Congzhengia minquanensis: one gene and its partner. Each later gene encodes a partner of the first gene's protein in a complex. Links are inferred from orthologs where the notes say so. Each region holds a gene or a part of one and is shown on either strand. Other genes may lie near its edges.

Region 1 (15,066 bases):
GCCCTGTCTAAGCTTCAGCTAAACGACGCGTCGCTGGCCTTTGAGCCGGAAACCTCCGCCGCGCTGGGCTTTGGTTTTCGGTGCGGATTTTTAGGGCTTTTACACATGGAAATTATTCAGGAGCGTTTAGAGCGGGAATATAATTTAGACCTGGTGACCACCGCGCCCAGCGTTATTTATAAGGTGCAAAAAACCAACGGCGAAATGGTGGACATTTCAAATCCCTCCAACCTGCCGGACGGAAGCGAAATTGAATATATGGAAGAGCCTATGGTGAACGCAGACATCATGTGCCCCACGGAATTTATCGGGAACATTATGGAGCTGTGCCAGGAGCGGCGGGGTATTTATAAAAACACAACGTATATCGATTCCACCCGAGCCCAGCTTCACTATGAGCTGCCTTTAAACGAAATTATTTACGACTTTTTCGATACCTTAAAATCCCGCACAAAGGGATATGCCTCGTTTGACTACGAGCTTTCCGGCTATCAGCAGTCGGATTTGGTAAAGCTGGACATTTTGCTCAACGGCGAAATGGTAGACGCGCTGTCGTTCATTGTCCACTCCACAAAGGCCTACGGACGGGGACGGAAAATTGCGGAAAAACTGAAGGCAAGCATTCCGCGCCAGCTGTTTGAAATTCCCATTCAGGCGGCCATCGGCACGAAAATTATTGCCCGAGAAACCGTGAAAGCCTTGCGCAAGGACGTTTTGGCCAAGTGCTACGGCGGCGATATTACCAGAAAGAAAAAGCTTTTGGAAAAACAGAAAGAGGGCAAAAAGCGCATGCGCCAGGTGGGTTCGGTGGAAGTGCCCCAGGAGGCGTTTATGTCTGTGCTGAAACTGGACGAATAAGAGGTGTTTTCTGCCATGCGCGGATTATATGTTCACATTCCCTTTTGCCTGAAAAAGTGCGGCTACTGCGACTTTGTTTCCTATAGCGGCGCCTTTGGCTTAGAGGACGATTATGTAAACGCCCTGCTTTCAGAATTTGCTAGCTTTCGCGGCGAAAAAGTTGACACGGTGTATTTCGGCGGCGGAACGCCCACGTCCCTGAAAACGGAAAACTTAACCAGGCTGTTAGACGGGGTTTTTTCCTCGTTTCATGTGGCGCAGGACGCGGAGGTCACCATTGAGTGCAACCCGAAAACCGCGGATTTTTCAAAATTCCGCGCGCTGCTTTCCCACGGCGCGAACCGGCTCAGCATTGGGGTGCAGACCTTTGACGAACAGTGCTTAAAGGCCATTGGCCGCGTACATGCGGCAGACGATGCGAAACGGTGCATTCAAGATGCGGCGCGGGCAGGTTTTTTAAACCTGAGCGCCGACCTGATGTTCGGCCTGCCGGGGCAAAGCGTTGCGTCGGCAGTGGAGAGCATTGAAATTGCCGCGGCCATGCCCGTTCGCCACATTTCCTGCTATGGGCTGATTTTGGAAGAGCACACCCCCCTATGGGAGCAGGTGCAGGCAGGAACGGTTTCGTTGCCGGAGGAGGACACGGAGTTTTTAATGTATTGTGAAATGAAAAACGCGCTCAATTCGCGGGGGTTTCACCAGTATGAAATTTCTAACTTTGCAAAAGACGGGTTTTCTTCCCGGCACAACTTAAAATATTGGAACTGCGAAGAATATATCGGCTGCGGAGCGGCGGCCCACTCCTATTTTGAGGGGGCGCGGTTCTGCCACGGGTCGAATCTTTTGGATTACATTCAAAATCCCGCCGCCCGTGAAGATGTGACGGTTCTGGACAAAGAGGAGCAGATGAGCGAATTTTTGATTTTAGGCCTGCGCAAAACGGCAGGCGTGTCGGAAACAGAATTTTTTGCGCGGTTCGGGGTTTCCATGAATGAGCGCTACAATAACGTAATTGAAAAATTCACAAAGGCCGGGCTTTTGGTGCGTGACGGCGGCGTCCTGCGGTTTTCCGAACAGGGCGTTTATGTTTCAAACACGGTTTTGTGTGAATTTGTGTGAGGTGCTATGTTTGTTAAAATAAGCAATTTAAAAATGCCCATAGACGCCCCCCTGCCTGAGGTTTTAGAGGCGGCGGAGGGGCTTTTGCATATTCAGAGAAGCGAGCTGCGATCGATGAAGCTTTTGCGCAGGTCTGTTGACGCACGCCACGGCAGCGTGCAGTTTGTTTATACCATTTTAGCGGAAACAACAGCCGAGATTTTGTGCGATGGAAAAAAGCTCATTTCAATAACGCCAACAGCAATGGAGGAGCCGGAGTGCGGCAAAAAGGCGCTTGCACACCGCCCGGTGATTGTGGGGTTTGGCCCCTGCGGCATGTTCTGCGCCCTGTGGCTGGCAAGGCGGGGCTACCGCCCGCTGGTGTTAGAGCGCGGCGCAGATGTAGACGCGCGCACCGCAGCGGTTAACGCGTTTTGGAAAACCGGAACATTAAACGAAACTACTAACGTGCAGTTTGGCGAGGGCGGCGCGGGGACGTTTTCCGACGGCAAGCTCACCACTCGCATTGGGGACGCTTCTTTAGAAGCTATTTTACAAGAGTTTGTGCGCCACGGCGCGCCGGAAGATATTTTATATAACGCCATGCCCCACATAGGAACAGACGTGCTGAAAAGTGCTGTAAAAAACATTCGGGAAGAAATTCTCTCTTTAGGCGGGGAAATTCAATTTCAAGCCGCTGTTAGCGACATTGTCTTGAAAAACGGGGAAATAACGTCCGTCCGCTTGGCTGGCAGCGGCGAAATTCCCTGCGGGCCGCTGGTAGCGGCCATTGGCCACAGCGCGAGAGACACTTATGAAATGTTGTTTTCCCACGGAATTGCAATGGTGCAAAAGCCCTTTTCCGTGGGATTTCGGGCGGAGCATCTGCGCGAGGACATTGACCGCGCCATGTATGGCAAGTTTGCCGGGCACCCATTGCTTGGCGCTGCACCCTATAAGCTTTCTTACCGAGAGGGAGACCGGGGCTGTTACAGCTTTTGCATGTGCCCCGGCGGAAGTGTGGTGAACGCCTCCTCCGAACAGGGGCGGCTGGTGACCAACGGTATGAGTGAGCGTGCGAGAGATAGAAAAAATTCCAATAGCGCCATTTGCGTGTCTGTTACCGGAGCGGATTTTGGTACAGACCACCCGCTTTCGGGGATTGCCTTTCAGCGCAAATTGGAAGAAGCGGCGTTTGTCGCAGGGGGAAAGAACTTCTGCGCCCCGGTGCAGCTTTTGGGCGATTATTTAAGCGGGCGCTGTTCTGCCCGGTTTAAACATGTTCGTCCCAGCTTTTTGCCCGGAACCCGGTTTTTTGATTTAAACCTGCTGCTTCCGAAGCAAATAAACGATTTTATGAAGGCCGGTATGCTGCGCTTTGAACGCAAAATCCGGGGCTTTACCAGCCCCGGCGCGGTGCTGACCGGAATAGAGACGCGAACCTCCTCCCCGGTGCGTATTTTGCGAAACGAAAATTTAGAAAGCGTGTCGGTCCGAGGGCTTTTCCCTGCGGGGGAAGGGGCGGGCTATGCCGGCGGTATTATGAGCGCCGCGGCAGATGGCGTTCGCATTGCCCATCAAATTATGAAAACCTATCAGCCGTTTTAAAAAAAACAGGCGGAAACGTTTCGTTTCCGCCTGTTTTTTGATTTAGGGAAGCTGGTGAAACACTTCAAAATAGGCCTTGGGGTGGGCACAAACCGGGCAAATTTCCGGCGCGGCCGGGCCTTTGTGAATATATCCGCAGTTCCTGCAAATCCAAATTGCGTTGCCGTCTTTGGTGAACACTTTGTTTTGCTCCACGTTTTCTAATGTGCGTTTGAAACGTTCCTCGTGCTCCTTTTCAATTTCGCCTACATGCTCAAACAGCCAGGCGATGTGGTCGAACCCCTCCTCCTTTGCAACCTGGGCAAACTCGGGGTACATCTGCGTCCATTCGCTGTTTTCCCCGGCGGCCGCAACGGCCAGGTTTTGTTTTACGTCTTGAATGCCGGACAGCTCTTTCAGCCAAATTTTCGCGTGGGCATATTCATTGTCCGCTGTGGTCTGAAAAATGCCTGCAATTTGTTCATATCCCTCTTTTTTTGCCGCGCCTGCAAACATGGCATATTTATTTCTTGCCTGAGATTCGCCGGCAAACGCAGTAATTAAATTTTGTTCTGTTTTTGAGCCTTTCAGTTCCATATTTATTCTGCCTTTCCGCCCGCTGATGTAAAATGGCATCGCTTCTTTAGCGGGCTTTTTTAAGAAGCGCTTTTTCTTCCCCTGCCGCGGGGCTTTCATCTACCATTATTGCCCAAAAAAATTTTTTTATACGGAAAACCTGTATAGAAAATTTTTAAAAAATCAATTTGTTTAGGCAGGCAAAAAAATCTGATTCCAAGACGGGCAGTTCCAAAAATGCGTCGGCACAGCCTTCCGCTATGCCCTGCACAAAATCCATCCAAACATGACGGCTGAGAACAACAAATTTTGTTTGCTTACTATGACGGTGCATTTGTCTTAATACAGACATTTTTTCTGCTATGGGCAGGGAAAAGCCGATGAAAACAAAGTCTGGCAGAAACAGGTGATATGCCGCAAGGCCCTCTAAAGGAGTGCAGGCATATTTTACTGCAAAACTGCATGCATTTGCACGATTTAAAAAAAGTTTTACGTTATCAAATAGCGTAATGTCTTCGTTAATGATTAATAACTTTTTCACAGATATCCCCTCAAAATATAAAATAAATTTACGTTTTGCTGATTATTAACACAATTATACAAAAGATATATGTTAAAGTCAAGAAAAATTCTGAACTTTAACATATAGTGAGTGTGATTTGTATGAAAATTTATGATTTTAATGGAAAAAAGAATATTTGTGGAAACCAAATTCGGTTGGCGAGGGTTAGAAGAAGAATGTCGCAGTCTGACCTGGCAGCAAAAATGCAGGTGGAAGGGGTAATTTTGGAACGGGACAGCATTTCGCGGATTGAAATTGGCACCCGGTTTGTTACCGATTATGAGCTATTAACCTTTGCAAAGGTGCTGAATACTGATATTGACTGGCTTCTTACAGACGGGGATGATGCGGATGCTTGAGACTGCCTTTTTATATTTTAACAGTTTTTAAAGTTCGAGAAAGTTTCTTGACAAGCGTTGTAATTCGTAATATAATATAATTAATTGTGTGACATTTGCAGATTATGACAGAAAAAAAGACAAAATGTGACGAATATTGCGCAGAATGGAGATTGTAAAATGGAAAAATTGGGCTTACAGCTATTCACCATCAGAGACTTTTTAAAAACCCCTGAAGACGTAAAAAACAGCTTTTCAAAACTCATAGAGCTGGGCTACACCGAAGGGCAGACCGCAACAAGCGACTGGTATGGCATGGGCGCGGAAAAGTTCCGCGACATCTGCCGGGAAACCGGGCTTTCCATTTGCGGAACACACTATAGTTTTGACCGCATTTATGACGCCACCGACGAGGTGATGAAAGAGCACGAAATTGTGGGTACCACTAACATTGGTATCGGCGGAATGCCGGGTTTATCTGAAATGACGCTGGAATCTGTGAAGGTGTTTGTTGAAAAGTTTAACGAAGTTGCACGAAAGATTCATAAGCACGGCTTTAAGCTTACATATCACAACCATCACTGGGAATTTGCCAAGCACAGCGGCGTGCGGATTATGGACTATTTGGCGGACAACTTGGACAAAGACGCAACCTCTTTTGTGTTGGATACGCACTGGGTGCAGGCCGGCGGCGGCGACGTAATTGACTGGATGAAAAAGCTTGCCGGCAGGATTGATATTCTGCATTTGAAAGATTATAAAATTGAAAACGGCGAACGGGCATTTGCCGAGATTTATGAGGGCAACATCAATTTCGACGGCGTTTTGAAAACGGCGGAAGAAATCGGCGTGAAGCATTATGTTGTTGAAGAAGACACCTGCCCCGGCGACCCGTTTGACAGCATTCGGATTTCGGCTGACAACTTAAAGGCAAGAGGGTATTTAAAATAGTGGAGTTAACGTTTTGCGGCTTCGTAAAATGTTGATGAATATAAAGGCTTCGGATGGTTTTTGTGCCGGCCGTCTGCGGCTTGTAGGATGTGATTCAGATGAATAGGGAATGCACATTGGGGAAAGATGAAAAGCAGAGGTTAATTCATTGTCTTGCAAAAAGCCTGAGGGGATTCAGAGCAACGTGCGGATGGTCGCAGGAGAAACTGGCTACGATTATCGGCGTAACAAGGCAGACGGTACTCGCGGTCGAAAATGGGAAAAGGGAAATGACCTGGACAATGTTTTTAGCGTTTTCACTGTTGTTTTTGGGCAACGAGAAAACAAGACAGAGCTTTATCGAGTCCGGCGCGTACACGGAAGAACTTGCATGCTTTTTAGGCATTAGCGAGCGTAGACGATAGGAACACAATTTAAAAGGGGGCACCCGCGTGTATTTGTCTTTTTTGGGGCGAATATGCGCGGGTGTCGTTCTAACTGCACTTTGCAGCTTTCGAGGTGATTTTTTTTATGAAAGAGCATGAAAAAGCGGATAAAGTGAATATGGAAGAAGAACCGGCCTTTGGAAACGCCAGTTTCGGCATTCCGGCCGACTGCACCCAAAAGCAGAAGATGAGCGGCATTAAGCTGGCCTGCTACATTGTGGTGGTTCTGCTGGTTTGCAGCGTGGTTTACGGAAGCTACCGGGCTGCCACCTCATACTTTTTGCCGGTGATGACGTTTGACAAGTCGGCCCAGCCAATTTTATATATTAAAAATTCCGAAGTGACGCTGAAAACAAAAGAGGACCGCAAGGGAAAAAGCGTGGTGAATTCTGAGCGGTTTGTAAGCTCTGACGCCCAGCGCTATGTGCAAATGTCTGCAGACGGAAGAACTGTTTTTTATGCGCAAGACAGCGCAGACAGCGCAGCTGGCTTCGATTTGTGTTACCGCAGAGTTTCGGCAATTGACGACGACAAAGACACACCGGAGGAGGCCGTGCGTATTGACGGCGGTGTGACTGATTTTAAAATTCATCCCGAGGGGCAGTTTGTGCTGTATTTAAAAGGGACGCGGCTGTATTTTTCCAATTTAACCAGCGCACACGTTGTGGCTTCGGACGTTTCCGATTTTTATTTGAGTAAAAACAATCAGCAGATTGTATATTATAAAGACGGCGGAAAAATGTATACCTGCGGAACGGCGAAGAAGGACATGCCTGTGTTGGTTGATACAGAGATTGACAAGGTGCTTTCGGAAAAGGATGAATATGCCAAAGTTTTTTATATCAAACAGGGCGCGCTCTTTTTGAAGGAAACGGACAAGGAAGCAGTTTGCCTGGCAGAGGACGTGAAAGATGGAATTTTGCTGGGGGACTATGTGTATTTTGTGAAAGAAGAAGTGCGGCCTAAGCGGTTTCAGGAGGTATTTTATGACGACAAGGCAGCCCGGGACGCAGGGACGGAAAAGCCGTTGAAATCAGATTTTATGACGCCGGACGAAACCGGGCAACCGGTTTTCGACGAAGCCGGGTATAACGCCGCGCTGAAACGGTTTGAGGAAAAAGAGTTCCGCGAATCCATCCGAAATTATTTTTTAATAAACCCTGTGATGGAACCGACAAATGTGCTATATACCATGAAACGCAGCGGTCCGAAAGAGGTGGACGCCGGACTGACGGAAGCGTCGCTGGCTTATAACAGCTGCAGGCAGGCCATTGTTTATAAAAAGGAAGCCAAAGGAAATGAAAAAATTAGGTTCAGCACGGTTGAAAGTGTTGACGATGCGCTTTTAAAAATTGCGGACAAGCAGGCGGAGCAAAAGGAAAACAGCCTCTATGTGCTGATGAAAGACAAGATGCCGTTTTTGGGAATAGACCGGTTTCCCGGCGGGCAGATTGAAATTTCTTTGGACGGAAAGTTTTTATATTGCATTGAAGACGTAGGCGATGACGGCCGCGGAACCCTTGTGCGCTATGCTATGAGTGCGAAAGAGCTGAAAAACAGAAAGGAACTGCGGGAGGGTGTGACGGATTTTGCGTTAGACGGCGCGGATTCTACCATTGTGATGGTGTTTGACGGGAACAAGCTGGGACTGAGCACGGGAGATACGTATACGCACCTTTCAGACAGCTCCTGCCATTCGTTTTTCTATGTGGACGGCACCCTCTATTTCTTTGACGACTATGATTTTGCATCCGAATCGGGCAGACTGAAAATGTTCCGTGACGGAAAGATTAAGCTTGTGGACACAAGCGTGCACGAATTTGACGCAAGAAACTTAAAAACCGTAGCCTATATTAAGCATTTTAATAAGGAATTTGGCTTTGGAGATTTATACCTGAAGAGCGGCAATAAAAGAGGGAGAAAACAGGATATTTGCGTCAGAAGTATTCTGCATTGACACAATTCGGAAAACTGCCATCCAACAGAGCGCAATTAGGCGGGGTTTGGACAAGTTTTTCTTTACTTTATCTTTTATTTATGGTATAATATACGCAAAATAAAGGTAGAATTTAAATTTATTAGGAGGTAATGGGAATGAGAAGGTCGAAACGGTCTAGAGAAGAGGACTATATAGAAGAAAACGAAGCATTGGATGAAACAGAAGATTTAGAAGAATATGTCGAAGGGGATTATGACGGGAACGATTACGACGAAGAAGGCTATGACGAATCTGACGAAGAATTTGACGAAAACGGCGAACCCATTAAAAAATCCGGAAAGGGCAAAAAGGTTTTAACCGTTTCCATCATTTTGGTTGCTTTAGTGGCGCTGTTTTTTGCGTCTTCCAAGCTCACGGGCCTGTGGCTGGACTATAACCAGGAGCCGTCGAGCTATCAGAGCGACGCGCCTGACTTAGATGATGACAAGTCCCTGACAGATGATGTGGACAACGCGAACAACTCGGCTGATAACAGCGAGGCGCCCGTTGTAAACAACGACGATTCCAAGCCGTCTTCAAAGGCGACGTCTGCGTCTACGTCAAAATCCAGCTCGAAAACAAGCTCCTCCAAGAGCACAAAGCCCAGCGCAAAGGCAAGCTCCAGCGCAAAAGCTTCGGCTTCAGCAAGCAGCAATGCATCGAAATCGCCTTCCGCTAAGCCAAGCTCTGCAGCTCCGAAATCAGAAGCGCCAAAAACTACAACGCCTGCAACCTCTACGCCGAAACCGGAAACGCCTTCTGCCAAACCGTCTTCTCCTGCCATTGTTCCCGGCAATCCGGCGGCATAAGGCATGGAACTGAAAACGAAAAGCAGCGGAGAAACGCAAAACGCTGCGAAAGAATTTGCGGCGCGGCTTCGCGCCGGCGATGTAATCCTCCTGCGCGGTGAAATGGGCGTGGGAAAAACCGTATTTACAAAAGGTCTGTGTCGGGCTTTGGGCGTAGAGGATTACGTTACAAGCCCGACATTTACTGTTGTGAACGAATATGAGGGGAAGGCCTTCCCCATTTATCACTTTGACCTTTACCGGATTGAAGACGAAGACGAGCTTTTGGAAATTGGATTTGAGGAATATTTGCAGTCCGGCGGTGTATGCATCATTGAATGGCCCCAGAACGGACAGCGGTATTTGCCGGAGCACAGGTATGAGGTGGAACTGAAAAAGGAAGACGGTGCAAACGACAGGACAATTGTAATTTTAAAGAGGTAACCTATGTTAATGCTGAGCATTGATTCATCATCTCAGGCGGCTACCGCCGCTGTTCTGCGAGACGGTGAGCTGTTATGTGAATATACGCAAAATCAAATGAAAACCCACTCTGTGAAAATGCTGCCCATGATTGAGCAAATGTTAAAGGACGTGGAGCTAAAGCTTTCAGACATTGATGTGTTTGCCTGCGGAATTGGGCCGGGGTCATTTACAGGTGTGAGAATTGGCGTGGCAACTGTGCGCGGGTTTGCAAAAACACTGAACAAAAAGGTGGTTCCTGTAAACAGTCTGGAAATTTTGGCGAACAATGTTTCCAGTTTCAGCGGAAGTGTGTTTGCGCTGTTAATGGCCCGGGAAAATGAGTGTTACGCTGCTGTTTATGAAAACGGGAAGGAAGTTGTTTCCCCCTGTGTGATGACCACCCGTGAAATTGCCGCTTTAGGAAGCAATCAGACCTGCCTTTTGGTGGGCGACGGGGCGCTGAAAAACAGGGAGTTTTTTCAAACTGCGCTGCCGGGCGCGAAAATTGCGTTTGGCCGCAGCAATGTGCTTTCCGCCGCGTCGCTGGGCGAGGTTGCTTTCCAAAAGAGCGCAAATGGCGCAGTTTCAGACTGTGAGGGGCTAATTCCTCTTTATCTTAGAAAATCCCAGGCGGAGCGGGAATATGACGAAAGAATAAAAACGGTGCCGTCAGGCGGAAAGGATGCGTAACATGAAAGTAGTAATTGGCTGCGACCACGGCGGCTTTGAACTGAAAGAAGTTTTATCCGCCCATTTAAAGGACAAAGGGTTTGACGTTGTTGACGTGGGAACCTACGACACCAATTCTGTGGACTATCCCGACATTGCCCAAAAGGCCTGCGAAGAGGTGACCTCCGGCAGATGTGAATGGGGCGTGTTGATTTGCGGAACGGGAATCGGCATTTCCATTGCCGCCAACAAGGTAAACGGCATTCGGTGTGCACTGGTTTCAAACGAATATTCCGCTGAAATGACCAAACGGCACAACAACGCCAACATGGTTGCCTTTGGCGGCAGAGTGACAGGCCCGGATCTGGCAAAACATATTTTAGACGCCTATGTCGGCGCCGAATTTGAGGGCGGCAGGCACGAAAAACGAATTGAAAAAATTAGCGCTTTGGAAGGGTGACAGCCTGTATGAAACAAAGACGGGACAAAACCAACTATTATTTAGACATTGCCCAGGCAGTGGCGGGCCGTGGAACGTGTCTCAGGCGCCACTATGGTGCGATTATTGTAAAAAACGACGAGATTATTTCCACCGGCTATAACGGCGCACCCCGGGGCAGGAAAAACTGCATTGACTTAAACCACTGTGTGCGGGAGGAACTGAAGGTTCCCAGCGGCGAGCGGTATGAGCTGTGCCGGTCTGTTCACGCAGAAGCCAACTGCATTATCAGCGCCTCCCGGCGGGATATGCTGGGAGCGACCCTTTACCTGGCCTGCCTGGACGGAAAGACAGGAGAGCTTTTAGCGGGCACCAACAGCTGCACCATGTGTAAGCGGCAGGTGATTAACGCAGGAATTCAAACCGTAATAATCCGCGACACAAAGGATGAATTCCGCGTAATAGACGTAAATAAATGGATTGAAGATGACGATTCGCTATCCGATTAAAAAAATTTTTAAAAACTCGGCCCGCGCCGGGTTTTTGGTTTACTAATCTTCATTTAATTGGGTATCCTATAGATGATTATGGAAAGGAGGGCATTGTTTTGGACGAGAATGAACTGATTCGCCGCAGCAAGGAAGGCGATACGGAAAGTTTTTCACAGCTTGTGCTGATTTATGAGCGCAGGATTATAAACTATGCCTTTCGAATGCTGCGCGACCAAAACGACGCGGAAGACGCGGCCCAGGAAGCCTTTTTAAGAGCCTACCGAAAGCTGGACTCTTTTAACGGCGACGCGGCATTTTCTACCTGGCTTTATACGATTTTAAACAACATTTGTTTAGATATTTTAAGAAAGAGAAAGCGCAGCGGCGAACATGCCCAGGTGAGCATTAATCAAAGCAGCGCAGATGACGATGAATATGAAATTCAGATAGAGGACTCCTCTCCCGGTCCCTACGACAGCTACCGCAAAAAGGCGGCTATGAAAGCGCTGGAGGCGGCAATTGAAAAGCTATCCGACGAGCACAAAGCGGTAATTGTCATGCGGGACATTCATGGGTTGGAATATGACGAAATTGCAAAAGTGACGGGAACCTCATTGGGAACGGTGAAATCCCGCATCAGCCGGGCGCGAATTGCCCTCAGAAAAATTTTGGAAGAAGACAGGGAACTTTTCACTTAAAATTTCGTCTTATTCTATAGAAGAAAGGAGAGAAGCACATATGGCAAAATCGGAATGCACGAACATATTAAATTTAATACCGCTTTATATTGACAACATGCTTTCCGACGAAGAGAATGACATCGTGTGTGAACATATAAAAGAATGCGCGTCCTGCAGGGGCGAATATGAATTTTTAAAATCTATCATGGCAGGCGCCGAAAGCCTTCCTGAAATAGAAGTTCCGAAAGATTTTCACGAAACTCTGATGAACAAGGTTCGGGCAGAGGCAAAAGGCCAAAAACTGCACAGGCACAAATTTTCGGGCTGGCGTTCTTTTGCCGGAATTGCCGCGGCTGCCGCGGTGGTTGCCGTTTCAATCGTATCGTACATCAATCTTGAGGGGAACGGAAATTCTGTGAACCCTGATGAATTTATTCCGTCAACATATCCTTCTGAAGCGCCGGGTCAGCCGAATTCTGACCAGGGCACAGACGTTGTGCTGCCGGGCGTGGAAGACAAATACGAACATACACAGTCACCTGAATTGGACGAAAGTGGGAACGCGGCGCAGCCTTCAGCTAAGGCTCAGCCCTCTGCCAAGGCGCAGCCTTCGGCTTCAGCACAGACACCATCTGGTGCAAAAACAGGCAATAACAACCAGAGCGGCCAGACACCTGCCGCGGCGGACAAAAATACCGTAAAACCGGACAACTCCCCATCGGCACAGCCACCGGCGGCGGATAACCGGAGCAATGGGGGAACGGCGCCGGAAACGCCTATGCCGGCTGATGTGAACAGCAACGATATTTCTGCCTTTAAAACAGACAATGACGTAGACGAAGCTGCTGAACCCAATGTTGTGTCTGACAGCGCTGGACAGGAGGCAAAGTCCGGCGGCGGAGGAAGCTCTAAAGGAAGCTTAGGAGCAGATCCTGCGGCAAACGGGGCCACGGCTGAGCGCGCGGCAAGATTCCGCGTGATTAACGTGACCGTTTCTGAGGAGGAATTCAGCAGGGCAAAAGAAATTTTGTCGGGCTATCAAAAAGACAAAACCGGCTACCGCATGGAGCAGGACGCTGACAGCGTGCTTTCCAAGCTGGAAAAACTGAAGGGTTTTTCTGCCAAGGCGGATTTAACTGCTGACTCTGACAGCGACTACATTGTGTTAAAAGGTGAATAAATAAAAATAATAAATTGTAAATTATGAACTGTACCAGCAAGGCTACTAAAAGACGTATTTGGCTTAGGAATGTTCTATAGAATTTCCGTCTTAACAAAGACGGTGTAATGTCATAGTCTTGAATCAAAGGGGAAAATACGCTTGCGATATATTGAAATGGTCACTGTGGAGTTGTAACTCTGCAGTGACCGTTTCTTTTTTTGAGCATTATATATTCATGCTATAGCTACTAAGTTGCATGTATTTTTTACTTTTGGATATAATTTTTTATAGTGCTGATTCTAATCTGTCTTTTATTATTCCGGTTTGCGCTTGTTTTTATTAATGAGACCAATGATTAGCCCGCCTAACAGCCCTGCTACGACGCAAATAATCATTCCCCTGAGGAAGTTCCCGAACAACAGGTTTCCTGCAGAAAAGCCAGCGGCAACGCCAAACGCAAAACCAATGCCGATAAAGCCGCCAAGCGACAGACGCTTCACATCTTCATACTCCACTTTTTCTGTATCTTCTGTAACAATTTTATTTTTTTCTTCCATTTTAACCGAATCCTTTCCGTAACAAATAATGCTTGCGCAGCAAAGACTTTCTGTACATATTATATCATGCTTTCTTGAAAAATGCAAATTTTAGTTGGTTTTTGGTTTGCAGTAATAGTTTCCGGTTTCCAGTGCGCGGATAATTGTGTCTGCATAGACAATATGCCCCTCGGCGGAAGGGTGAATTTCGTCATACAAATATCCCTCCGAAACAGCGTCGCTTCCATTTAAATGGGTTCGCAAAGCGCCGGACAGGTCAATCTGCGGAATGGAAAACTCCTCTGCAACCAGGCTGTGATACCGCGACAGATTGGTGTAGCCCCGGTCGGCGGCATATAGAAAGATAATATACGGAATTTTTTCGCCTGCACAAAGCAAATTCACCATTTCACGCAATTCGCTGCGCATGTCCAACCCGCCGTCATCGGCGGAAAAATCAATGAAAACCACATCCGGCTGCCGGGCCGCTACATCTGCCGTCCGCAAAAGCCCATCTGCCGTGGTGCTGCCGTCCTTTGCAGACTGGACAATTTGAATGGTTTTGTTGTAATAGGTATCTTGAAAATATTCCGAAATAAAGGCGCTGTAAGAGGCGGTTTCAGGCGCATACAGTCCCTTTCCGCACATGGGGGAGCCGCCCAGGAATGCAACGGTAATTTGCTCCTGACCATCAAAGGGAGCGTTGTTTTTTGGAAACGACAACGCCGTTTTGCTGTCGCAGCAGGGCAGCATGGATGAGAAGCTTTCAACGGCAAACAGCTTTACCTTTGCTGCGCCGTCTAAAGGTGCAGCACCGTGCAGCACATTTGCGGCCGTCTGCGTCTCAACGGGGATATAAACCGTTTTTAAAAGCTGGTTTTCCGAACTGTAAAACGCCAGGCAGACATCAACTTTGGGCTGTGTAAAATTCGGCGCAAAAACAGACTCGATTTCATATTCTGCATCAGCCCCCTTTATGGATAGGCTGGGGAGCACTTTTCCCGCAACAATTTGCTCAAATTGAACGCGATAGACCGCGCCAGTTTCGCCAGCCTTGCTTTTCGGAATAATTTCTATTCCCGGCCGGCTTCCTAAAAGCATGTCGGGAATTCTTAATAACGTTTTGCTGTCCCCTTTACAATAGGTCATGCCAATTACGGCATAATTTCCATTTTCGTCCCCTGAAAGGAACTTTAAGATGGAGTTTCCCTCTTTCACTCCTTCGTTAACGGTTTCAAAGTCGTAATAGATTGAAAAATAATTGCCCACGTAAAGGGAGGCGCCGGTGTCTTCCGCGTGGAGGTTGTCAATTTTAATTTCGTCGTCTAATTTATTCAATCTCTGAATTTGAATGTCTGCCAAGCGAAAATCCGCCGGCCCGGACGCGGCAATTTTAAATTTCGGCAGGCGGTAGTGGTCGCCTTCATAATCCCATCGGTAAACACATTCATATTTTTTCCACT
Region 2 (15,148 bases), 170 kb from region 1 along the record:
AGTCACAGAAAAAGTTACTACACTGCCAATGACAGATTTTGTATATCTGACCAAGGATTTCACTGTTCAGAAAACCGTCTTTGGTGGACGTTATACCGTAGTGGCAAACTTTTCAGAAAAAGATTTTGAATATAAGGGTGTGGTGGTGAAAGCGCACAATAAAACGTTTATTGAGGGTGACACCAAATGACATTTTTGCTCATTTTCATCCTCTGCGTAATTGCCGCATTAAAAATAACATTGCAAAGCATGTTTGCCAAACATGTGGCTTGCACAAATACGGATGGAATTTTATATAACGGCTTTATTTTTATGGCGGCATTTTTTATGTTTCTTCCTTCCGTACGGTACCGTATTTCATGGAATACATTTTTGTTCGGTTCGTTTTTCGGAGGGTTGAGTGTACTTTTTCAGATGACATACATACAGGCGTTGTCTAAAGGGCCGGTTTCACTTACTGTTTTAATTAATAATTTTGGAATGCTGATTCCGGTTTTTGTATCAGCCCTGGTTTTTAAAGAGCCGTTTACCGGGTGGCGAATTGCAGGAACCGTACTTACGGGGATATCTTTTTTGTTCAATGTCGAAATGACGGGAAGCGGCGGTATAGACAAAAGATGGCTGGTTCCTGCATTTGCAACCTTTACGGCAAACGGCTTGCTTTCTGTTACACAAAAGGTTTATACCGTAGTGGGCGTTGCAAATGAAATCGGCGGATTTGTATGTAGTGCATATTTCGCGGCAACAGTACTGTCTGGGTTAATTTATTTGGGACTAAGTATATCAGGCCAAAAAAAGACGTTTCGAATAAAGCCAAAAATTATTGCTTCTGCTGCGCTTATTGGTATAATTTTAGGGCTTTTTCAGGCGCTAAACACTTATGCTGCTGGCGTAATTGACGGAACACTGCTTTTTCCGGCTTATAACGGGGGTGTTACCCTGCTTTTAACAATTATTGGGGTATTGCTGTTTTGTGAAAGGCTGGATAAACGCCGGTGGATTGGCACCGGAACAGGAATTATAGCAATTGTATTAATGAGTATTCCGGTATAAATTCAAAGGTAAAAGGCTGCGGAGAAACAATTGTTTCTCCGCAGCCTTTTCACTCATTTCTTCGGCCTTCCGGACTTTAAAATGCTATCCATATGAAAATCGCCAAACTGAATATAATCGAACACCTCTTTTGGCACGTCACAGCTTTTCACATACGCCCAGGTACCGTTCCACATCAGGTTAATGATAAAAAAGTCATACAGCTTTTCCAAAAGAAACGGCGTGCATTCACCGAAATAGAGGCGCAGAAGTTCTTTTTGCTTTTCAGGCGTTAAGCCTGGTGCAATGCAGGACAAATCAAAGAACACGTCGCCCATGCCGGCATATTCATAATCAAGCAAAAACAGCTGCCCGCTGTTTGACAGAACAAAGTTGTTTACAAAGGGATCGCCGTGGCAAAGCCCAAAATGGAGTTTGGAATCGATGCTGTTGCGCTCCCTGCAAATCCTATATATTTCATAAGCGCGGGAAAACTCCGGGTGAAGGGAAATATTGTGTTCTTTTAACACTTCCAGCCTGCGTTCCACGTCGCCATAAAAATCAAATGCAAATGCAGTTTTTTGCGTGTGCACGGTTTTTAGAACCTGAACCATTTGCGCAAGCCGTTTCGGGTCGTTCAAGTCATCAGCTGCCAGCTCTCTGCCATAAATGTATTTGGTCACCATATTGCCTGTTTCCAAATCGTAATAAACCAGGTTTGCACCGCAGGAAAGCTTTGAAACAAGATTTAACGCAGCCTCCTCGGCATGGCGGTTGATGGATAATATGCCTGCCTGACGAGTGCCGAGCCGCAAAACAAATTCTTCATCGCGGTAGGAACATTTATAGCTTTCGTTGGTGCTGCCCATTGGCTGTGGTGCAATTGTGCATTCTGAACGGTTCCAGCCCAAACGGCCTAAAAGCTGGCAAATGCGTTGCTCGGGTAAGGACATGGTTTATCACCTCAATTCGTAGAACAAAAAAGCCTGCCGGTTGGCGGGCTTTTTATTTATAATCATAATCCGTTGGGGTTTTGTTTCACAAATTTCCAGCTGTCGCGGCACATGTCCTCAATGCCGAACTGCGCCTGCCAGCCCAAAAGCTCTTTTGCCTTTTTCGGATCTGCAAAGCACACGGCAATGTCGCCGGGTCTGCGGGGCGCAATTTTGTAGTTCACCTTTACATTGTTTGCCGTTTCAAAAGCGTGTACCATATCTAAAACGCTGTAGCCAATGCCTGTTCCCAGGTTATATGCGTCAACGCCGGAGCCGCCGAGGACCTTTTCCACAGCCTTAATGTGGCCTTGCGCTAGGTCAACCACATGAATATAATCCCGTACACCGGTGCCGTCTTTCGTATCATAGTCATCCCCAAAAACACTTAAAACTTCCAGTTTTCCGGCTGCAACCTGGGCAATGTATGGCATCAGGTTGTTGGGAATCCCGTTGGGGTCTTCGCCGATTAAGCCGCTTTTATGAGCGCCGATGGGGTTAAAGTAGCGCAAAAGCGCAATGCTCCACTCGTTGTCCGCCACAAAAATATCCTGCAAAATGTTTTCAATCATCAGTTTGGTGCTGCCGTAAGGATTCGTCGTATGTAACGGGAAATCCTCGCGGATGGGAACGGTTTTAGGACTTCCATAAACTGTGGCTGAAGAGCTGAACACAATTTTTTTCACGCCGGCTTCCTGCATAACCTGGCAGAGAATCAGCGTGCCCGAGATATTGTTGTGATAGTAGCGGATTGGTTGGGCAACCGATTCGCCTACGGCCTTCAGGCCCGCAAAGTGGATGACAGCATCAATTTTGTTTTCTATAAAAATAGTTTCCACGGCTGCTTTATCCAGCAAATCCGCTTCGTAAAATTTAAAATCCTTGCCTGTAATCTGTTTTATCCGGTTTAAAGCTTCTGGTTTGGAGTTGATAAAGTTATCAACAATCACAACCTCATAGCCGTTTTCCAACAGCTCCACGCAGGTGTGGCTTCCAATAAATCCGGCTCCGCCGGTAACTAAAATTGCCATATTCAAGTTTCAACCTTTCTAATCAATGTCTATTTATAATATATGTAAATATTCTGCTGTGTATCAATCCATTTTAATTCGCAGTTCAATCCATCGACCACATTTCTTAGCGGCACCAAAGTAGAACCATTTAAAAGAACGGGGGCCTGCTGCATCGGCGTGGGTATTCCTGCTACATATCCAATCTTGCTTCCCACTGTCATGGAAATGGTGATGTAGTTCAAGCTGATATTAATTCTCTGGTTTTCCGCGTTCCAGGCGATGCTGCCGCCTAACAGTTCCACTACGTCGCGAACGGGAATCATTGTCGTGCCGTCAATTAAAACAGGCGGGGCAGACAACGTCCGCTCATCAATACCTTTCAGCGCAATTTTAGAGCCAATTTTCATGGAAATGCAATTTTCCCTATCGGGAGTTAAGGGGCGCGTACTGTCAGACGCGGGATTTTGAATGGTTGGCCCGTCTGTGTTTGGTGAGGTTGTATTGTCTGGTGTAGGGGTAACCGTGGGGGTGGGCGTGTCAACTGCCGGCGGAGTGGTTTCTGCCGGTTTCACGTTTAATGTGAGATAGCCCCAAAGCACGCCGTCTAACGAATATGGCGCTCTGCCGTTGTGATATTCCCCGCAGTCTGCAAAGGTGGGGGGCACCAGCTCGGTTCCCGTTTCATCTATGTAGCCCCATTTGCCGTCTTTATAAACCCTTGCCACGCCGTCAGTATATTGATAGCAAAAATCATACTGCGTTTTTAAAAGCCATTCGCCGTTGGCATGAATAAAGCCGCTGACCGTGCCAGCCTTGGCCGGATACCGATTGCTGTTGTCCGGCGGGCCGATATAATCGAAATCGAAAGAGGAGGTGCGCGTTCCCGCAGTGTCTATAATGCCATATTTGCCGTTTAAGCGGCACACCGCATAACCGTTTTTAAAATCACTTGCATAGTCGTAAGCAGGCTTCACGGAATATGCGCCGTAGCTGGTGATAAATCCCCATTTGCCGCCGAACTTCACAGCAGCGTAACCTTCGTGAAAGTCGAACGCCATTTCAAACTGGGGATGAATAATAATGTTTCCCTCCGTGTCGCTGTAACCATAAAGACCGTTTATCATGCCGCAGATAGCACCCTCAGACGGTGAGAAAGAATATGTAAACGGCGAATGAAAAATCACGTCGCCGTAAATATTGATATATGCATACTTGCCGTCTGATTTCTGCACCATTGCAACGCCGTTTTTAAAACAGCCCGCCGTAGTATATTGATATGGAATCAGCTCTGCTCCGGCGGGAGTGATGTAACCCCACTTGCCGCCCTTTTTTGCCGGAATATATTCAGATGTGATGTCTCCCATTGCCTCCCAGTTGTAGCCTGTAATGGCGGTGCCGTTGGTGTCGGCCAACGCCCATTTTGAATTTTTTGAAACCTTTGTAACGCTGCTTTCAAAGGATTCCGCCATGTTGTATTGTGGGCTGCATACCACCGTGTAGCCGGCTGCAGACGCAGACAGGCCTGCTGCGAAAACCAGCAGTAACACAAGCAATACTGTTATTGTTTTTTTCATAAACCTCACACCTTTGTATTCTACTTTTGCGCAATCAGTCGCCGAACGAAATGCCAATGCCTTTCGCAATGCTGACCAGCTCGCCGCTGGGATCAACCGCCTTATTTTTTCCGATAACGTCTTCTAAAGAGGCATATCCCATGTCGTCGCCCTTTAAGGTCACCATCATGCCGAATTTTCCCTGCATCAAAAGCTCAACTGCCGCGGCGCCGTATCGGGTGGATAAAATGCGGTCGTGAGCCGTAGGAGAGCCGCCCCGCTGAATGTGCCCCAAAATGGTGGACCGCGCTTCAAGCCCCACCAGGCTCTCCAGCTCTTCGGCAATTTTGTTGCCGATGCCGCCCAGACGAATGGGGTCGGGGCTGCCTTCAATCACCTTGCTCACATGAAGCTCGCCGGAAACAGATTTTGCGCCCTCTGCAACCACCACAACCGCAAAGTTTTTGCCGCGGCTGGCGCGTTCCTTTAACGAATCGGCCACTTTTTGAATATCGTAGGGGATTTCCGGAATTAAAATCGCGTCGGCGCCGCCGGAAATTCCGGCTGCCAAAGCAATCCAACCGGCATATCTTCCCATAACCTCCAAAACCATAATCCTGCTGTGGGAAAGCGCTGTGGAATGAAGCCGGTCTGCCGCTTCGCAGGCAACGCTCACCGCGGTGTCGAACCCGAAGGTATAGTCTGTGCAGCTTAAATCGTTGTCAATGGTTTTTGGCACGCCGACAACCTTTACGCCCTTGCGTGCAAAATCGCGCCCGCTGGTCAGCGTTCCGTCGCCGCCGATGATTACCATTGCGTCAATGCCATTTTTCTTCATGTTCTCCACGCCAACGTCGGACACGTCTTTCTGCACCATTTTTCCGTTTTCTTCTACGGTGTAGTCAAAAAGATTATCCTTGTTCGAAGAATAGAGCATGGTTCCGCCAATTGGCAGAATGCCCGAAACGGAATCTAAGGTTAGTTCTGTTACGTCGTTGTGATACAGCCCCTTGTAGCCGTGGTTAAAGCCCACAACCTCCAGGCCGTATTTTAAAATTGCAGTTCTGACAACGGAACGGATAACGGGGTTTAAACCCGGACAGTCCCCTCCCGCCGTTAAAATTCCAATTTTTTTAATTTCTCTCTGCATAGTGCCTCCCTGATGTAAAAAATTTTCTGATAATTACTTCTATTTTAACCTATATTTAAGTAAATTTCAATAAAATATGAAAAAAAACTATTTTTTTTTCAAAAACAATGGTATAATGAAATACTGGGTGACTATGTATGACCTCAAAAATGATTAAAATTGAATCAACAGCTGACTTTGAAAAGCTGAGCGAGCCTGCAAAGGCACTGGCAGAAGGGAAGCTTGTTGCCTTTCCCACAGAAACGGTTTACGGCCTGGGCGGCAATGCGCTTGATGCACAGACGGTAAAAAAAATTTATGGTGCAAAGGGGCGGCCCTCTGACAACCCCTTAATTGTGCATGTGTCTTCTAAGGAAGATGTGTACAGTTTAGCGGAAACCGTGCCGGAGAATGCAGAAAAAATCCTGGACATACTTTGCCCAGGTCCCATAACGATTATACTAAACAAAAGCAATCTTGTCCCAGATGTGGTCACAGCAGGCGGAAAAACTGTCGCAATCCGCTTCCCTGAAAATGAAATTGCCCGGGAACTCATTAAAAAAAGCGGGGTGCCGGTGGCAGCGCCCTCGGCGAACCTGTCAGGACGGCCCAGCCCGACCACCGCAGCTCATGTGGCGGAGGATTTGTCAGATAAAATTGATTATATTATAGACGGCGGGTCATGCCGCGTGGGGCTTGAGTCCACAGTGATTGATCTAACCGTCACCCCGCCGCGGATTTTGCGGCCCGGCGGCGTATCCCAGGAGACGTTAGCGGCCCTTTTGGGAGAGGTTACGGGCTATGCGCCCCGGGACGAGGACACAACGTCTCCCAAAAGTCCCGGAATGAAATATAAGCACTATGCGCCGAAGGCAGAAATGGTTGTGTTTGAAGGCAAAACCTGCCGGGACGCAATCCTGAAGCAGGTAACGGCTTGTAAGAACAAAAAGGTTTGCGTTTTAACTGCCGGACAGACGGATTTGTATGACTGTGATGTGATTGACTGCGGCAAAGAGCCGGTAGAATATGCAAAAGCGTTGTTTGGCGCACTGCGCGAGGCAGACGCCCTTGGGGCGGACGTAATTTTTGCAGAGCTTCCGTTTGCGCCCGGCGGCATTGTAACCGCCTTAAAAAACAGAATTTATAAATCCTGCGGAGGGAATGTGATAACGTGCAAATCGTAGATATGACGGCGGAGCACCTTGCTGATATTTTAACGGTGGAGGCGGAGTCCTTTCCCCACCCATGGACTGAAAAAATGTTTTTAGAAGAACTATCGGGCAAGTTTTCCGTTTACCGCGCAGCGGTGGAAGACGGCCGGGCCGTAGGCTACATGGGCATGTGGCTTTTGGCCGGAGAGGGGCACATAACCAACATTGCCGTGGCAAAGAATTTTCGCTGCCGTGGTTTGGGTTCGGCGCTGATGGACGATTTCATCTCTCTTGCAGAACAACAGTCTTTAACCCTAATGACACTGGAGGTCCGCGAATCGAATACAGGCGCGATTGCGCTGTATGAGAAAAAGGGGTTTGAAGAAGTGGGCCGGAGAAAAAACTATTACGACAACACGGAAGACGCGCTGATTATGACAAAATATTTTTCAATAACAGAGGGAACAAAATGGAGAATTTAATTTTAGCGATTGAATCGTCCTGCGACGAGACCTCCGCTGCTGTGGTAAAAAACGGCAGGCAGGTGCTGTCTAACATCATTTCGTCGCAGATTGACATACACAAAAAATTTGGCGGCGTGGTGCCTGAGGTAGCCTCCCGCAACCATGTTTTAAATATATCCACCGTAGTGGCTGAGGCAATGGAAACAGCGGCAGTAAGTTATGACGACCTAAGCGCTGTGGCTGTAACCTACGGGCCGGGCCTTATCGGTGCGCTTTTGGTGGGTGTTTCCTACGCAAAGGCGGTCAGTGCGGCAAAAAATATTCCGCTGATTGCCGTAAACCACATTCATGGGCACATTGCCGCAAATTATATTACGCACCCCGATTTAGAGCCGCCCTTTGTTTGCCTGGTAGCCTCCGGCGGCCACAGCCATATTCTTCATGTTAAAACCTATACGGAATTTGAAATTTTGGGACGCACGCGGGACGACGCGGCGGGCGAGGCATTTGATAAAATCGCCCGGGTCATTGGGCTGGGCTATCCCGGCGGGCCGAAAGTTGAGGCTTTAGCAAAAGAGGGCAGCATAGACGCGGTGACATTCCCCCAGGTGGAATTTTCAGACAACCCTTACGATTTCAGTTTCAGCGGGGTGAAAACCTCGGTTATCAACTATCTCCACACGAAAGAACAAAAGCAGGAGGAAGTGAACCGGGCGGACATTGCCGCAGGATTTCAAAAAGCGGTGGTGGAGGCGCTGACAAAGCATACATTGCGTGCCGCAGAGAATATGGGGGCGGACAAGCTTGTTCTGGCCGGCGGCGTCAGCGCAAACGGCGCACTGCGCGCCTCGTTTGAAGCGGCCGCCCGCGATAAACAGTTACAATTATTCTACCCGCAGCCGGTTTTATGCACGGACAATGCCGCAATGATTGGTTGCGCCGGTTTTTATAAATATAAAAGCAACGACTTTGCCGATAGCTCATTAAACGCTGTAGCGAACTTAAAATTGTAAGTTTTGGCAAGGGAAAGGAAGTGTTTTGTTTGGACGAAAAGGAAAAATACGATAGCCGCAAAGAAGAATTGACAGGCGGCGAACCGTTCCATGCAGATTTAGGACAGACAGAAGAAAATCGTGAAACACCCAGCCCGGGCGAATTAGAAGCCCAGGAAAAGATGGAAAACATTTTTAAAAGCGTTTCGCAAAACAGGCCGGAACCGGAAACCGCAACTCAGCCAGGGCCGGCTCCGGAAGATGAGGACGAAGCCGAACCTGAAAGCAATCAGGCCGAAATTGAGCTGATGACGGTGAGAAAGCCCACCTCCCAGCAGAAAAGGGCCATAGAACGAAAAAGACAGGCAGCAAAAAAACGGAAAAACAAGCGGCTTGCGCTGAAAATATTCTTTGCGGCGCTGATTGTGGCAGTTGTTGTGGCGGGCGGATATTTTTATGCAGACTATATGCCCGGCGGCCAGAACGGCGAAGTGGTGGTTACCATCCCCGAGGGCGCAGGAACCGTACAGATAGCAAAAATTTTAAACAAAAATGGATTGGTAAATTCAAAGGGCTTTTACCGACTAATGTCCAAAGTCCGCGGCGTGGATGGAAAATATAACTTTGGCAAATTTAAGCTAAACAAAAACGCAGGATATGAGGACATTTTTAAAGCTCTGACCCAGTCCGGCGTGAATGTGGATGCGGTGAAGATTACCATTCCGGAGGGGTATGAAATTTATAAAATTGCCGACACCCTGGCAGAAAAGGGATTAATCGACAAGGACAAGTTCTACTATTTGGTGGATTACGGCGATTTTGACTATGATTTCGTAAAGGACATTCCGGAGCGGGACAACCGCCTTGAGGGGTATTTGTTCCCCAGCACCTATGAGTTTACAGCAGGGGACGAGTATGGAATTATAAATGAAATGCTGGCCCAGTTCGACAAGGTGTACGAAAAATACAAAGGCCGCGCTAAAGAAATGAACATGACCATGGACGAAGCGGTGACGCTGGCGTCTATCATTGAGCGCGAGGCGCTGGGGGATGAGGATAGGAAGCTGGTTTCAAGCGTGTTCCACAACAGGATGGACAGCTCAAACTACCCTTACCTGCAGTCCTGCGCAACAGTGCAGTATGTTTTAAAGGAGCGCAAGCCGGTGCTTTCAGTTGAGGACACAAAAATTGACAGCCCCTATAACACCTATATTAACAAGGGCCTGCCCATAGGGCCCATTGCATCACCGGGGGAAAAATCCATTGAGGCAGCGCTGTATCCTGAAGAAACGGATTATTTGTTCTTTGTTTTGGGCAGCGACAACAAACACCATTTTTCTAAGACCTATGAAGAACACATGCAAAATAAAAACGGCTGATTGGCCGCAAACAAAAGACGCCCGCCGATTTTCGGCGGGCGTCTTTTGTTATTTTATTTTTAATGTTACAATTTCAAAGGGTTTCACTTCAAAAGAAACGGTGTTATCCGCTACAGCTAACGTGCCTTGTTCCGTTTCCATTAAATCGCACACAAAAGCCTCTGCAGCAGGAAAACCAAAGGTGAGACAAACCGTTTCACGGCGGTTGCCGTGCTCGTAAAGCCGAATGATGATCCCGTCGTCGTCTTCTGCCTTTTTCACTGTTTCAATAATAACATTTTCACTGTTTACGGAAACCAATGAAAATTCCTCCGGCAGACTGCCGCTTTGGGCAGTTATTTCACGGCATACAGGTTTTGCATTGAGTTTGTAGCTCTCCTGCACGGTATGGCTTTCAGAAAGCGAACAGTTGTGCGGAAGCAGGGAATATGTAAATTCGTGGTGCCCCTTGTCCGCCACTGGATTGGGCTCTGTGGGAGAGCGCAACAGCGTGATGGTGATATCGGAACCGTTGGCGCCGTAGCCATATTTGCAGTCGTTTAAAATGCTGACGCCATAGTTCTCTTCTGAAACGTCCATCCATTTCTGGGCGCATACCTCAAACCGCGCATCGTCCCAGCTGGTGTTGGTGTGGGTGGGGCGCTTCACGCTGCCATACTGAATTTCGTAGGTGGCCTCGTTTGCGTGAAGGTCAAAAGGAAATTCCGCTTTTAACATCATGTGTTCTTCGTTCCAGTCGGCAGAAGTTACAAAATCAATCCGCTCCTCCTCATTATAGAGAAAAATCGTCTGGCAGATGGTGGATTTTCCAAACCGTTTTGTAAATTTTAAACCTGCCCGGGCACCCTCGCAGATAATTTCCGGCGAAAGCACCTCATCTGCGCCATAGGTTTTGTCTTCATAATATTTGCTGATTTCCCACGCGTCATAGCAGAAGGGGAAATCTTCGTGGAAGTTAAACCGGTTTAGCTTGCAGCCTGCCTTCACCAGCTCCCGTCCGGCGCGTTTGTCAACGAACGAAATAATGTCGCCGTTTTCAAAGGTAATGGTGTAATATTGGTTGCTGATGGAGTTTTCGGTAACGGAAACCGTGCAGGGTTCCTCTTTTGCCGCAACCACTTTCCAGCCGAAAGGCGGAATGTTGTACACGGTCTGTTGTCTGCCGCCAAGGTCCACCGTGCCGCTGAACGCAAAGGAGTGGGGGTTATACACAAGAACTCCGCTTTTCGTGCTGTTAATGTTCGCACAAAGAGCATCCATGGCAGTGCTAGAGAGGGTTTTCGCCGTGCTTAAAATCGTTTCATACTGTTGTTTCGAGTCCTCATACACCTCGCGGATGGAGGAGCCGGGAATAATATCGTGGAACTGGTTTAAGCAGATGATTTCCCAGGCGTTGTAAATTTCTTTTCCCGGATAAGACGCGCCCGTCAGCTTCATGGCTGTCGCAGCCAGCGCCTCTGTTTGGCGGTATAAAAATTCCGACCGGCGGTTATAGTTTTTGTTGGCCGCCATGGTGGTGTAGGTTCCCCGGTGAAACTCTAAGTATAGCTCGCCGCACCATCTTGGCGTTCTGCCTGTTTCCTCCGCATTTTGGTCAAAGCTTTTTTTCACCCTGTCTAAAAACGCTCCGGCGGTGTCGGTTTTGGTTTTGGGAATACCCGGCAGACCAAAGGAAAGCCGCCGCTGATATTCTAACATTTCCCTGGTGGGGCCGCCGCCCCCGTCGCCATAGCCATAGGTGATGCAGGCTTCGCTGCTGTAACCCTTGTGTTCAAAGCGTTTCCAGGTGCCCAGCACCATGGAAGGCGTAATTGTACCCACATATGTTGAATAATTTTCCGGTTGGCTGTTTGCGTGTTCCGTATTCTGCGCCGTAATAAAGTATGTGAAGATTTCCGTTCCGTCAATGCCTTCCCACATAAATGCGTCATAGGGCATGCGGTTGGTGTCGTTCCAGCTGATTTTTGAGGTGACAAACGTTTCAATGCCGCTTTTTTTCATAATCTGCGGCAGTGCTGCGCTGTAGCCGAACACGTCCGGCAGCCAGACGATTTTGCTGTCAACTCCAAATTCCTCTTTCATAAACCGTTTTCCTAAAAGGAGCTGGCGCACTAAGCTCTCGCCGCCGGTAATGTTGCAGTCGGCCTCCAGCCACATGCCGCCTTCCGGCTCAAACCGTCCCTCGGCAATGCGTTGTTTCATTTTTTCATAAACCGCCGGCGCATGTTCTTTCACATATTGATAAAGCTGGGGCTGGGAAGACATGAATTTATATTCCGGATACTCCTCCATCAGTTTCAGCACCGTGGCAAAGCTTCTCTGGGCTTTTTCCACCGTTTGCGCCAGCCTCCACTGCCAGGCCACGTCAATGTGGGTGTGGCCGATACAGGAGATGGTAACGCCGTCGTCTTTTCCGCAAACGCCGTTATAAAAGGAGTCGGCAAGATAGGCGGATGCCGCCTGAACGCTTTGATAAAATGCCGGCGCAGCAAGATCGCGCATGTCGAGTTTGCGCACGGCGTTGTCTAACGCACGCATTATGGTTATGTTGGTCAGGCTGTCAACGTCATAAAGTTTTGCAGCCTCAAAGGGCACCTTTATGTCGTAATACAGCGCTTCCACCGCGGTGTTTTTTACGATAATTCTGGGAATAAAGCGAACGGTGTCGCCGGAAAGACCTGCATAAAAGTAGCCATATGCTTCATAGTCTGTGTTGGGGGCAACCTTCACTTCTGTGTGGTTGGTGTCCAACCCCTGAACAATTTCGCCGTTTAAAAACAAAAGCATTTGCGGATTTACCGCGTCCCACTGGCCCTCTCTGCCCGTTTGAAAGGAGAGATAAACCGCCTCCTCCGGCGAAAGTTCAGGCGTTTTCAGCGAAAAATGGAACCAGTAGTGACGGTCGTGGCAGACAAATTCCGTATTGTCCTCCATCTGCTTCCACTCTGCCCCTTCAGGCGGCAGATTATCTTTCGTGTAACCGCTTTCGGTATATGTAACATTTTTAATTTTTTGCGAACTGACAACAAGTTTTTCTTCTAAAACCGAAATAATTTTATTGATTTTTTTCACCAGCAATGCATCTGAAAAATGTTCCATAAACAATCTCCTTTTGTTTTATTCCTCAATGGGGGCGCTGTCTGCTTTTGCCTCATCTGATTCTGTTTCGTCATTATCAAAAAGAATATCGCGGATTTCAGACTCAACTTTATCCCGGACCTCCGGGTTATCCCGCAAATATTTTTTCGCATTTTCCCTGCCCTGGCCGATTCTGTCCTCTCCGTAATTATACCAGGTGCCGCTTTTGGAAATTACGCCGGCGGCCACGCCGATGTCCAAGATACAGCCCTCTTTGGAAATCCCCTCGCCATACATAATGTCGAACTCCGCTTCCTTAAACGGGGGGGCAACCTTGTTTTTCACAACCTTTGCCTTTGTTCTGGCGCCGATCACCTCTGTGCCCTGTTTTATAAGCTCTTGTTTTCTGATGTCGAGCCGAACACTGGCGTAAAATTTCAGCGCCCGTCCGCCGGTGGTCACCTCGGGATTGCCGTAGACCACACCAACTTTTTCGCGCAGCTGGTTAATAAAAATCGCAATGGTGTTAGTGCGGTTGATTACGCCTGCCAGCTTGCGGAGAGCCTGGCTCATAAGCCTCGCGTGCAGGCCTACGTGGGAGTCGCCCATTTCGCCTTCAATTTCCGACTTCGGAACCAGCGCGGCAACTGAGTCGATTACAATAACGTCAATGGCGTTGCTTCGCACCAGCATTTCCGCAATTTCTAAAGCCTGTTCTCCTGTGTCCGGCTGAGAAACGATTAGGTCTTCAACATTCACCCCCAGCTTTTGTGCATAAACCGGGTCTAACGCGTGCTCCGCATCTACAAAGGCCACCTCGCCGCCCCGCTTCTGCGCCTCGGCAATCACATGGAGCGCAACGGTGGTTTTACCGGAGGATTCCGGCCCGTAAATCTCCACAATTCTGCCCTTTGGCAGGCCGCCGATTCCTAAGGCAATGTCTAAGCTTAACGCCCCTGTGGGCAGCGACTCAACATTTAAATGCTGTTTGTCGCCCAGTTTCATCACCGCGCCTTTGCCATAGCTTTTTTCAATTTGCAAAAGCGCCATTTCAATGGCTTCTTTCTTATCTTTTGAAATTCCAATTTCTTTGCTTTGCGTTGTTTTTGCCAATTGATATTCCTCCTTAAAGAACATTTGTTCGATATTCATTATAACCGTTTCTTTTTCCTTTGTCAAGACGAAATATTCAGTCTTTTTCTCAGTTCGTCAAAGGCGTTCAGCACCGTCATAAAACGGACGCGATCCCTGTTTCCTTTCAGCTCGCATTTTCTTACGCTGGTTTCGCCGTCTACGCAAACGCCAATGTAAACCAGCCCCACGGGTTTGTCTTTTGTTCCTCCGCCGGGGCCGGCAATTCCGGTGGCGGAAATGCCGATTTTAGCATTGGTTCTGTTGCATACGCCCTCTGCCATTGCCCTTGCGGTTTCCGCGCTTACGGCTCCGAAAGATTTTAAAATCTTACCGGGCACGCCCAGATTTTTTTCCTTCGCGTCGTTGCTGTAGGTTACAAACCCCTCGCAAAAAATGTCCGACACGCCGGGAATGTCGCCAATGGCGGCGGCAATCATACCTGCCGTGCAAGATTCCGCCGTGGCAACGGTGAGGCGGTTGTCAATCAAATATTGCACAACTTTTGTTTTTAAATCTGTTTCGCCTGTGCCGTAGACAAAATCGCCGAACCGGGAGCGGATTTCCTCTGCCGCCGGCGCAATGAGCCCGGCGCAGGCCGCTTCGCTTTCCGCCCTGGCCGTGATGCGCAGGGTTACGTCGCCGTTTTTCACATAAGGGGCAACGGTGGGATTGTCACAGACGGCCAAATCGCGCACCGTTTCACCCACCTGCGCCTCGCCAATGCCGAACAGCCGAATGGTTTCAGAAACAATCACACAATTTGTTTTTTGTTTTAGCACCGGCAGACAAAAGTTTAAAAACATGGGCTCCAGTTCCGCCGGCGGGCCGGGCAGCAAAATCAGCATTTTTTCGTCTTTTTCCATTACAATGCCGGGAGCGGTTCCGTTGTCGTTGGTTAAAATATACGCGTCCTCCGGCACATATGCCTGCTTTTTATTGGTTTCTGGTGCATTTTTTGAAATGCGTGACAAAATTTTATCATAAATTTCCTGATGAAAAATTAAATTTTGTCCGAAAACCTCAGCCGCTGTTTCTTTGGTAATATCGTCGTCAGTCGGCCCCAATCCGCCGGACAGAATCATGATGTCTGCCCGTTTCAGGGCGGCGTTGAGCGCATCTTTTAACCGCCCGGCGTTGTCGCCCACCACGGTCTGCGCATATACGCCAATTCCCAGCTGCGCCAGTTCCTTTGACAAAAACTGGGCGTTTGTGTTTAAAATGTCTCCTAACA

Evidence for each region.
Region 2: the proteins of tsaE (region 1) and tsaD are in contact, whole or in part, in a crystal structure (PDB 6N9A), measured with the Thermotoga maritima proteins. The link is inferred for Congzhengia minquanensis from one-to-one orthologs. Residues at the interface, in WP_004082108.1 of Thermotoga maritima: Leu37, Gly38, Lys46, Lys57, Val59, Lys60, Ser61, Thr63, Phe64, Thr65, Leu66, Met67, Val69, Pro71, Tyr82, Arg83, Leu84, Asp86, Asp88, Phe89, Asp93, Ile128, Asp130, Glu131, Arg134; in WP_004082750.1 of Thermotoga maritima: Cys10, Asp11, Arg49, His50, Leu82, Gly84, Gly135, Gly136, Glu154, Thr155, Leu156, Asp157, Asp158, Ser159, Glu162, Asp165, Lys166, Arg169, Leu170, Tyr175, Lys213, Thr214, Leu217, Tyr218, Gln221, Arg222, Asn324.

The regions. Positions count from the first base shown.
Region 1 is NZ_JACRSU010000004.1:264,005-279,070, forward strand. Bases 7,978-10,895 are described here. They hold tsaE (tRNA (adenosine(37)-N6)-threonylcarbamoyltransferase complex ATPase subunit type 1 TsaE), read left to right. Parts: upstream 7,978-9,185; coding sequence 9,186-9,605; downstream 9,606-10,895. Other genes in these bases: H8698_RS11485 (hypothetical protein), read left to right, coding at 7,978-8,352; H8698_RS11490 (hypothetical protein), read left to right, coding at 8,490-9,182; tsaB (tRNA (adenosine(37)-N6)-threonylcarbamoyltransferase complex dimerization subunit type 1 TsaB), read left to right, coding at 9,609-10,316; rpiB (ribose 5-phosphate isomerase B), read left to right, coding at 10,318-10,755; H8698_RS11510 (deoxycytidylate deaminase), read left to right, coding at 10,764-10,895. In the rest of the region: lepA (translation elongation factor 4), read left to right, coding at 1-858; radical SAM family heme chaperone HemW, read left to right, coding at 874-1,977; H8698_RS11455 (NAD(P)/FAD-dependent oxidoreductase), read left to right, coding at 1,984-3,564; rbr (rubrerythrin), read right to left, coding at 3,607-4,140; H8698_RS11465 (response regulator transcription factor), read right to left, coding at 4,295-4,660; H8698_RS11470 (helix-turn-helix domain-containing protein), read left to right, coding at 4,783-5,040; H8698_RS11475 (sugar phosphate isomerase/epimerase family protein), read left to right, coding at 5,200-5,970; H8698_RS11480 (helix-turn-helix transcriptional regulator), read left to right, coding at 6,069-6,374; more of H8698_RS11485, read left to right, coding at 6,481-7,977; more of H8698_RS11510, read left to right, coding at 10,896-11,243; H8698_RS11515 (RNA polymerase sigma factor), read left to right, coding at 11,342-11,923; H8698_RS11520 (anti-sigma factor family protein), read left to right, coding at 11,964-13,085; H8698_RS11525 (hypothetical protein), read right to left, coding at 13,382-13,624; H8698_RS11530 (SGNH/GDSL hydrolase family protein), read right to left, coding at 13,715-15,066. UniProt on the Escherichia coli protein: Required for the formation of a threonylcarbamoyl group on adenosine at position 37 (t(6)A37) in tRNAs that read codons beginning with adenine.
Region 2 is NZ_JACRSU010000004.1:96,078-111,225, forward strand. Bases 6,344-9,343 are described here. They hold tsaD (tRNA (adenosine(37)-N6)-threonylcarbamoyltransferase complex transferase subunit TsaD), read left to right. Parts: upstream 6,344-7,339; coding sequence 7,340-8,347; downstream 8,348-9,343. Other genes in these bases: H8698_RS10735 (L-threonylcarbamoyladenylate synthase), read left to right, coding at 6,344-6,903; rimI (ribosomal protein S18-alanine N-acetyltransferase), read left to right, coding at 6,891-7,352; mltG (endolytic transglycosylase MltG), read left to right, coding at 8,377-9,343. Also shown: H8698_RS10705 (glycoside hydrolase), read left to right, coding at 1-190; H8698_RS10710 (hypothetical protein), read left to right, coding at 397-1,053; H8698_RS10715 (choline/ethanolamine kinase family protein), read right to left, coding at 1,107-1,985; UDP-glucose 4-epimerase GalE, read right to left, coding at 2,048-3,055; H8698_RS10725 (WG repeat-containing protein), read right to left, coding at 3,085-4,611; H8698_RS10730 (6-phosphofructokinase), read right to left, coding at 4,646-5,740; more of H8698_RS10735, read left to right, coding at 5,878-6,343; more of mltG, read left to right, coding at 9,344-9,705; H8698_RS10755 (alpha-mannosidase), read right to left, coding at 9,754-12,804; recombinase RecA, read right to left, coding at 12,823-13,833; H8698_RS10765 (competence/damage-inducible protein A), read right to left, coding at 13,959-15,148.